Regions from separate parts of the Pseudoalteromonas sp. HL-AS2 genome, predicted to be linked through region 3. Evidence: predicted binding sites of a transcription regulator. Region 3 holds the regulator's gene; each other region holds the start of a gene.

Region 1 (3,185 bases), 1.1 Mb from region 3:
CAATCATCAGCGATCCAAATAAAAATGCCAATACAGTTCCGACTAATGCAACTGCTGCTGCGCCAACTAATCCTATCGTTATTAGTACTGCAACAGCTACAAAAATAATAATAGCCGCTAAAGCTCCTATTAGCTCAAGCCCAGTCCAACTTGTATCTGCAATCCAAAGCGGTAATTGCCAAGTATCAAAGTGCACCGCAGAGACAACATCAGTAAAAAATAGTAAATAAACAATTATACATACGGCTAACGCTTTCATTTAGCTCTCCTTAATTCAATCTAAATGTAAATTAGCTTAAATTGCTTTTTCTTCTAGGCAGCAATGCGCAATAAAATAACCTAGTGCAATTGCAAACGGAAAACTCAAAAATAATAAAATAGTGACAAGTCGTGTTGACCACACAGGTAAATCTAATCGCTGTGCTAAACCACTGCACACACCAGATATTTTTTTATCAAGTGGATCTTTGTACCAACCACGTTTGCTGTTAAAACTATTCATAATTATCTCCTTAAGCACTCTGTTTTAAGTTAGTTTTTAAATCAGCTTTTAAGCGAGCTAATTCTGCATCTACTTGTTCGTTTTTCACCAAAGCGTCTATTTGTGCAGCTATAGTATTTTCTGAATCAGTAAGCTCGTACGCTTCTACCTGTGCTTCAATACCTTCTACGCGCTGCTCTACTTTCTCAAATCGAGAGAGTGCATGTGCAACTTTTTCACTTTGTAATTGGCTATTTATTTGCCCCCTTGCAGCCACTATATTGTGCCGCTGTACTAACTGTGTTTGCTTGGCTTTAGCCTCGGCTATTCTTTGTTGCAAACGCTGACAATCCGCTGTCATTTTAGTTATTGATTGCTGCAGCGTTTCTAGTTGCAGCTGCTTTGCTACAACTGTGTTACTAATGGTTTGTTTTTCAAGCAAAGCTGATTTTGCTAAATCATCTCGACCTCTCTCTATTGCTAGCTCAGCTTTATCCTGCCAATATACTAAATTGTTATTTTTATTTTCAATTTGACGTTTAAGTGTTTTTTCTTCGCACAACAAAGCCGCTGTCGTAATGCGACACTCAGTAAGTGCATCTTGCATCTCGCTGAGCATTAAATTAAGTAATTTTTCTGGATCTTCTGCCTTGTCTAATATCGACACTATATTTGCTTGAACAATATCGGTTACGCGATTAAATATTCCCATGAGATTCTCCTGTTAACTTTTTAAGTGATTACACAAATTAGATTCCAAGAGTTATGCCAAGTAATAATATAAACAGTAAAACACATTAAATTCAGAAACTTAAACTTATAATTTATAAATTAAAGTTACTTTTAACTGAATATGATTAAGTGTAATTAGCCAATAAACTAAACTTTTGACTATTTTTTAGGATCAAAAAAGCCATCCGAAGATGGCTGTATTTATTCATTTATTAAATTATTCACTTAGCTGATTATTCAGGTACAAAACTCAAAGCTTTATCCATTACCGATAAGTCGGCTTGTTTTCCATGGCCATTTTCAGACAGATGACGCCTAAATCCACGGGCACCAGGCTGCCCCTGAAAAATCCCCAGCATATGACGAGCAACATGCCAAAAGTTAGCCCCTAAGCGCATTTCGTCTTCAATATAACTATACATAGAGCGCACGACATCATGACGAGATTGCGTGTTAGCGATATCACCATAAATCTTTTCATCCACTTCATTGAGTATAAATGGGTTGCTATACGCTTCTCTACCAATCATCACACCATCAATATGCTGTAAATGCTCTAAACTTTGTTCAATTGTTTTAACACCACCATTAAGACTTAAATCGAGTTGTGGATAATCTTTTTTCAACTGATAAACACGTGGATAATCAAGCGGCGGTACCTCTCGGTTTTCTTTAGGGCTTAACCCCTTTAACCAAGCTTTACGAGCATGAATAATAAAATCATCACAACCAACATTATGCGACGTTTCTATAAGTGCACACAAAAACTCATACGAGTCTTGCTCATCAATACCAATGCGCGTTTTAACCGTAACAGGTATATTTACTTCTGCTTTCATTGCCGCCACACAGTCAGCAACCAATTGCGGCTCACCCATTAAACAAGCACCGAAACGACCATTCTGCACGCGATCTGACGGGCAACCTACGTTTAAGTTAATTTCGTCATAACCACGCTCACCCGCAAGCTTTGCACATTGTGCAAGAGCCTGTGGATCAGAGCCACCCAGCTGCAATGCAACAGGCCCTTCGTGTTGATTAAAGTGTAGGTAGTCGCCTCGGCCAAACAAAATAGCACCCGTGGTGATCATTTCCGTGTACAACACTGTATGCTTAGTCATTTTACGATGAAAAGTACGACAATGACGATCAGTCCAATCCAACATTGGGGCTACAGAAAAGCGTCTATCGAGTGGTTTCATTGGTACACCGTGCTATATAAGTTTAAGTACATTTCGTTCAATTTAAATATCTCTTTTTTGCTTATTTACACACATTTAGATCTATTATTAATAAATAACTACACCATAGGGAACAATCAAAAGGGGTGTTTTAGAATATAAAATCAGGCGTATCTGCGCTAAATTCAAACATTATTATATCAGAATAAGCAAAAAATATAGATACCATTTATATTGAAAACGTCAGCGTTCAAAGTTCAGCCACTCACACTTCACTTTTCTGCAGACGTAAAAAAGCCCGACTATTTCTAGTCGGGCTTTTTACAATTTGGAGCCTGGCAATGTCCTACTTTCACATAGCAAATGCTACACTATCATCGGCGCTGTTTCGTTTCACTACTGAGTTCGGCATGGGGTCAGGTGGGTCCAAAACGCTATTGTTACCAAGCAAATTAGGGCGTTAATTCATATCACTACAAATTAACTGAATTTGGAAAATATCTGATAATATTTTTTAAGTCTTTGCGTAAATATCTACTTTAGCAATATTAACTTCTTGCTTGAACTGTCACATAAAACGCGTTTGGCGTTGTATGGTTAAGCCTCACGGGTAATTAGTACAAGTTAGCTTAATGCCTCACAGCACTTCCACATCTTGCCTATCAACGTTGTAGTCTCCAACGGCCCTTCAGAGAGCTTATAGCTCTAGTGAGAAATCATCTCGAGGCCTGCTTCGCGCTTAGATGCTTTCAGCGCTTATCAGTTCCGAACGTAGCTACCGGGCAATGCCA
Region 2 (3,185 bases), 1.4 Mb from region 3:
CTTAGGCGCGATTGATTATATGGCCAAACCATTTGCACCCGAGGTGCTATTAAATATGGTGAGCCGCTATTTGCCCGAAAAACCCAAAGAAACCGACGGCCCTATTGTTGCCGATCCAACGAGTATTCAATTGTTGGAGCTTGCAAGCAGGGTAGCTAAATCAGACGCCAGTGTTATGGTGCTGGGACCAAGTGGCTCGGGTAAAGAAGTATTAGCGCGGTTTATTCATGATAAATCAGCGCGTGCAGCAAAGCCTTTTGTGGCTATTAACTGTGCAGCTATTCCTGAAAACATGCTAGAAGCAACATTATTTGGCTACGAAAAAGGCGCGTTTACTGGCGCGATTCAGGCATGCCCAGGTAAGTTTGAGCAAGCACAGGGCGGTACAATTTTACTTGATGAAATTACCGAAATGGATTTAGGCTTACAAGTTAAACTACTGCGTGTATTACAAGAGCGCGAAGTTGAACGCTTAGGGAGTCGTAAAACCATTACGCTGGATGTACGCATACTCGCAACCAGTAATCGCGATTTAAAACAAGCGGTTGCAAATAATCAGTTTAGGGAAGATTTATATTATCGCCTTAACGTTTTTCCGCTTATGTGGCGGCCATTATGCGAGCGCCCTGGCGATATTATTGTGTTGGCAAAGCATTTAATTGAACGCCATTTAATAAAAGCTAAGCAGCCGCTGGCTATTTTAGATAAGCAAGCTGAGCAAAAGCTCCTTAGCCATACATGGCCAGGTAATGTGCGTGAGCTTGATAACGTAATTCAGCGTGCGCTTATACTGCGCAGTGGCAACAGCATAAGTGAGCAAGCTATTTTTATTGAAAATTTAGCCCCAAGTAACTTTGTAGTAGAGCCAGCAATTAGTGAAAGTGCGTTAACTAGTGCCTATTACGATAGTAAAACAACAGCCGTTATTAATGACGAAAAGTCGGGTGATGAAAAGCTTGATGATCAAACACCGAATGAGCAAAAATCAGATTTACTCGCTCAAGATACAGGCAGTTATAAAGATGAGCTTAAAGATAAAGAGCATCGAATTATTTTAGAAACACTTGCGCGTTGCCAAGGCAAGCGTAAAGACGTAGCTGAAACTTTGGGTATTAGCCCGCGAACTTTACGTTATAAACTAGCGCAAATGCGCGACTTAGGTATTTCACTTCCTGCATAACCTTCAAAAAAGCCCTAAATTCAACACCTTGAATTTAGGGCTGTCAAAACTCTGACTAAGTAAAAACCAACTGTAACACCATGTATTTAAAGCTTTATTTATGTGGCACGTTTTGTGCTTTATTAACCTTAAGAGTTAACTGCATTGTTAGAGACAAATAATGAAAATTCAAAATAGCGCTGTATTTCAAGAAATGCAATCAATGGCCTTAGAAGCGGGCCGTAATAATCAAATTAATAAATTGCCTACGCAAGTTCAGTCTACGTCATCAGCACAATTTGGCGATATGCTTAGCAATGCGCTCAATACTGTGCATGAGTTACAGCAAGACACAGGTCAAAAAGTAAAAGCGGTTGAAATGGGCGACAGAAGCGTATCGCTTGCTGAGGCAATGATTGCTTCGCAAAAGTCTTCTGTTGCATTTGAAGCGACCGTACAAGTGCGTAATAAACTTGTTGAAGCTTACAAAGAAATCATGAATATGCCTGTTTAATCAGGTAGTGGAGAATAATTGTGGCGCAATCTAATCAATCTACAGATCTTGCACTTGCTAGTGGCGGTATTGAGCAAAGCGATAGTGACGATCAACAAGAACAAAAGTCGGGCTATTTAAGTGCGTTAAGCGGTGTTGATGTATTGCGTCAAGTTACCCTTATTATTGCACTGGCGATTTGTTTGGCAATTGCCATTTTTGTGATTATTTGGGCACGTCAGCCAGATATGCGCCCATTAGGTAAAATGCCCACCGAAGAGCTAATTCAAACGCTTGATTTTTTAGATGCGCAAAAAATAGATTATCAACTAGATGGCAATGTAGTGTCGGTTGATGAAAGCGAATACCAAAATATAAAATTACTAATGACTCGCGAAGGCTTGGATCAAGGTCCTACTTCTGGTTCAGACATAATAATGCAAGACATGGGCTTTGGTGTAAGCCAGCGCTTAGAGCGCGAGCGCCTAAAGCATGGCCGAGAGCAACAACTTGCCCGCACTATAGAAGAGCTAAATAACATCACTCGCGCCAAGGTGCTGTTAGCTATTCCAAAAGAAAACGTATTTGCCCGCAGAGAGAAAAAACCATCAGCAACGGTCGTACTTACGCTTAAACGCGGACGCTCGCTTAACAGCGAAGAAGTAGACTCTGTGGTGGATATGATAGCCTCAGCAGTGCAAGGATTAGAGCCTGCACGTGTAACGGTTACCGATCAAAATGGCCGTTTATTAAATTCGGGCTCACAAAGCTCACTTTCTGCGCGTTCTCGTAAAGAGTACGACCTAGAGCGTAAGCGCGAGCAAGAATACCTAGAAAAAATTGATAGCATTTTAATCCCTATTGTTGGTTTGAGTAATTACACTGCGCAAGTTGATTTGAGTATGGACTTTAGCTCATTAGAAGAAACGCAAAAACGTTATAACCCAGACCTACCAGCGGTAAGAAGCGAAACCACGTTTGAGGAAAACAACATAGGCGGCTTAGCTGTGGGTATTCCTGGCGCGTTAAGTAATCAGCCTCCGGTAAATTCAGATATTCCAGAAGTAGCAGGCCAAGGCGGCGCAGGAAGTGCTACTTCACCGAGTCGTACGCATAAAGAAGCCACGCGTAACTATGAGCTCGATACTACTATTTCGCATAAGCGCCAACAAAGCGGCACGATTCGCAGAATTAGTGTATCGGTAGCGGTTGATTATTTGCCAACAGTGGGCGAAAACGGTGAAACCACCATGACCCCGCGCTCGGTTGAGGCACTGTCAAATATTCGACGTTTATTACAAGGTGGTGTTGGCTTTGATATACAGCGCGGCGATGCCCTAGAAGTAGTAACAGTTCCCTTTGTACGAGAAGCCGTAGATATGAGTTTTGAAGTACCTTTATGGGAACAAGACTGGTTTATGAAAATAGTACGCTTAGTACTGGCTGCATTGGTTATTATTGTGTTGATTATGGCTGTAGTTAAACCTATGCTAAAACGCTTAATTTACCCAGACAGCACGCTTGATGAGTACG
Region 3 (3,185 bases):
TCTCAAGCTGGGCAAAAAATTACGGCTAAAAGCATCACCTATGATATAGAGCAACAGCTTATAAGTGCTGAAAAAGATGAAAACTCAACTGATCGGGTACACACTATTTTAGTGCCTGTAGACGTAAAAAAAGAACAAAAACTCAATAAAGGTCAGCCATGAGTACATTAAAAGCAGAGCTATTAGCAAAAAGCTATAAAGGCCGTGAAGTTGTTAAAAATGTAGGACTTGAAGTAAAAGCTGGCAGCATTGTTGGTTTACTTGGCCCAAATGGCGCAGGTAAAACCACTACCTTTTACATGATTGTAGGCTTAGTACCTAGCGACAAAGGTAAAATATTAATTGATGATAACGATATTACCTTACTTCCTATGCACAGCCGTGCTCGTTTAGGTATTGGTTATTTACCACAAGAATCTTCTATTTTTAGAAAGCTCACTGTGTATCAAAATTTAATGGCTATTTTAGAAACGCGTAAGCAACTAAATAAACAAGCCAGGGAAGAAACCCTAAATAGTTTATTGGACGAATTTAGCCTGCAACATATTCGCGACAGCTTAGGTATGGCGCTATCTGGTGGTGAACGTCGCCGCGTAGAAATAGCACGTGCTTTAGCTGCAGATCCTAAATTTATATTGCTTGATGAGCCCTTTGCTGGCGTGGATCCCATTTCAGTACTCGATATTAAAAAAATTATAGAACACCTTAAAAATCGTGGTATTGGCGTACTAATTACCGACCACAATGTAAGGGAAACCCTTGATGTTTGTGAAAAAGCCTACATTGTTTCTCATGGGGAGCTAATTGCATCTGGTACTCCTGAATTTGTATTAAACGATAAAACAGTACGTGATGTTTATTTAGGCGAGCAGTTCAAACTGTAATATTTATGTTATTACTATAAGCATCTGCTAAGATTAATCATATCAATTTATAAGGATTGTTAGAGATAAATGAGGCAATCATTACAGCTGCGCATGGGCCAGCAACTTACAATGACTCCGCAACTGCAACAGGCTATTCGCTTATTGCAGCTTAGTACCTTGGATCTCCAGCAAGAAATACAAGAAGCACTTGATAGCAACCCATTACTTGAAGTTGATGAACAAGATTACACGGAAGAATCAGCAGGTAAAAACGAGCAAAAAGCAGATGACATTACTGTTAGCGCCTCTGCTGACGACACCCCAAGCGAGTATGAGCAAGATAGCGGTGAAGCACTAAATAAAGACACCATAAGCGACGACATGGCCATGGATGTATCATGGGATGAATATATGAGCGCAGCGCCTGCCTCTTCATCAGGGCCAATGCCTGAAGATGAATCTATTTATCAAGGTGCATCAACCGAAACCCTGCATGAATACTTAATGTGGCAATTACAGCTCACCCCTTTTAGCCCTACCGACGAAGCTATTGCCATAGCTATCGTTGAAGCCGTAGATGACTCTGGTATTTTAACCCTCAGTTGCGAAGACCTTTTAGCAAGCTTTAATCAAGAAAGTGATGACGAACACGAAGTAGAACTAGATGAAATAGAAGCAGTGCTAAAGCGCATTCAATTATTTGATCCTGTTGGTATTGCAGCTCGCAGCTTGCAAGAATGCTTATGCATTCAATTAAATCAATTTGATAAAGACACCCCTTATATTAACGAAACAAAAATGGTGTTAACTGATCATATCGATTTACTCGCTGCTCGCGACTATCGTACGTTAATGAAAAAAACTAAGCTCAAAGAAGAAGAGCTTAAAGAAATAATGACACTTATTCATACGCTTAACCCTAAGCCTGCGGATACTATTGTCAGAGAAGAGTCTGAATACGTTATACCTGACGTGTCTGTTAAAAAAATAAAAGGCCGCTGGGTGGTAGAGCTAAACCCAGATAGCATGCCAAAAATACGTGTTAACAGCCAATATGCGGCTATGTCTCGTACAGTAAAATCCAGCGGTGACAGCCAATTTATTCGCTCGCACTTACAAGAAGCTAAATGGTTTATTAAAAGCCTAGAAAGTAGAAACGAAACCCTCCTGAAAGTAACTAATTGTATTGTTAAGCAGCAACAAGCGTTTTTTGAACATGGCCCAGAAGCCATGAAACCTATGGTTTTAAACGATGTTGCCGAAATAGTTGAAATGCACGAGTCGACTATTTCACGGGTCACTACGCAAAAATATATGCACACTCCACGTGGCATTTTTGAGCTTAAGTACTTTTTTTCAAGCCATGTAAGCACCGAAAATGGTGGCGAATGTTCATCAACTGCCATACGTGCCTTGATTAAAAAGTTGATAGCTGCAGAAAACTTAGCCAAACCATTGAGTGATAGCAAGATTGCAGATATATTGGCTGAGCAAGGAATTAAAGTAGCTAGACGGACAATTGCAAAATATCGCGAATCTCTGGCTATTCCCCCGTCGAATCAACGTAAAAGCTTGATTTAAGACGTACAACAAAGAGGAAAATGCTGATGCAACTAAACTTAACTGGTCGTCATGTAGACATTACAGACTCATTAAGAGACTATGTAAATAATAAATTTGCAAAGCTGCAAAGACACTCAGATCACATAACTAATGTGCATGTTATTCTCGATGTAGAAAAATTAAGTCAAAAAGCTGAAGCAACAATTTTTGTAAGTGGCGCTGAGCTATTTGCATCGACCGAACACCAAGATATGTACGCTGCCATTGACTCGTTGATTGACAAACTCGATCGTCAAGTAATTAAACACAAAGAGAAGTTTGCTCGACACTAACACTATGAAATTAAGCTCACTTATATGCCAGGACTGCAGCAAAGCTGTGGTCCTTTTTAATAGTAAAAAAAGAATTTTAGAATTCATCAGTGAACTCGCGCATAAAAAAATGCCGTATTTACCTCAGCAAGATATTCTCACTGCTTTATTGGCAAGAGAAAAGCTAGGTAGTACCGGTATTGGCCGAGGAATAGCAATTCCACATGGCCGTATGAGCGGGGCACAAGAGCCTCTTGCCTTAATTTTAATAAGCGAAACCGCTATTAATTTTGATGCAATTGATAATCGTCCAGTTGATATTTTTGTTGCGCTTATAGTGCCCGATGGCGATAACCAGCAGCACTTGAAAACACTAGCCACAATAGCTGATAAACTAAACGATAAAGAGTTTTGTAAGCAATTGCGTGCGGCAAAGTCTGATGAA

The links. Region 3 encodes sigma-54, which starts transcription at its own class of promoters, with help from an activator protein. Its sites were predicted from a motif close to GTTGGCACGNNNNTNGNNT; they were not measured.
Region 1: the regulator sigma-54 is predicted to act here: its motif matches at 1,236-1,254, upstream of RB215_RS02610 (PspA/IM30 family protein).
Region 2: the regulator sigma-54 is predicted to act here: its motif matches at 1,282-1,300, upstream of fliE (flagellar hook-basal body complex protein FliE).

Annotation. Positions count from the first base shown of each region.
Region 1 is NZ_CP133571.1:551,771-554,955, reverse strand. It holds gene RB215_RS02620 (hypothetical protein) at 1-259, opposite strand, end outside; gene RB215_RS02615 (PspC domain-containing protein) at 296-502, opposite strand; gene RB215_RS02610 (PspA/IM30 family protein) at 513-1,193, opposite strand; gene dusA (tRNA dihydrouridine(20/20a) synthase DusA) at 1,447-2,379, opposite strand; rRNA gene rrf (5S ribosomal RNA) at 2,728-2,842, opposite strand; rRNA gene RB215_RS02595 (23S ribosomal RNA) at 2,988-3,185, opposite strand, start outside.
Region 2 is NZ_CP133571.1:856,017-859,201, forward strand. It holds gene RB215_RS04035 (sigma-54 dependent transcriptional regulator) at 1-1,180, shown strand, start outside; gene fliE (flagellar hook-basal body complex protein FliE) at 1,341-1,673, shown strand; gene fliF (flagellar basal-body MS-ring/collar protein FliF) at 1,694-3,185, shown strand, end outside.
Region 3 is NZ_CP133571.1:2,664,486-2,667,670, forward strand. It holds gene lptA (lipopolysaccharide transport periplasmic protein LptA) at 1-162, shown strand, start outside; gene lptB (LPS export ABC transporter ATP-binding protein) at 159-884, shown strand; gene RB215_RS12430 (RNA polymerase factor sigma-54) at 954-2,447, shown strand; gene hpf (ribosome hibernation promoting factor) at 2,474-2,761, shown strand; gene ptsN (PTS IIA-like nitrogen regulatory protein PtsN) at 2,766-3,185, shown strand, end outside.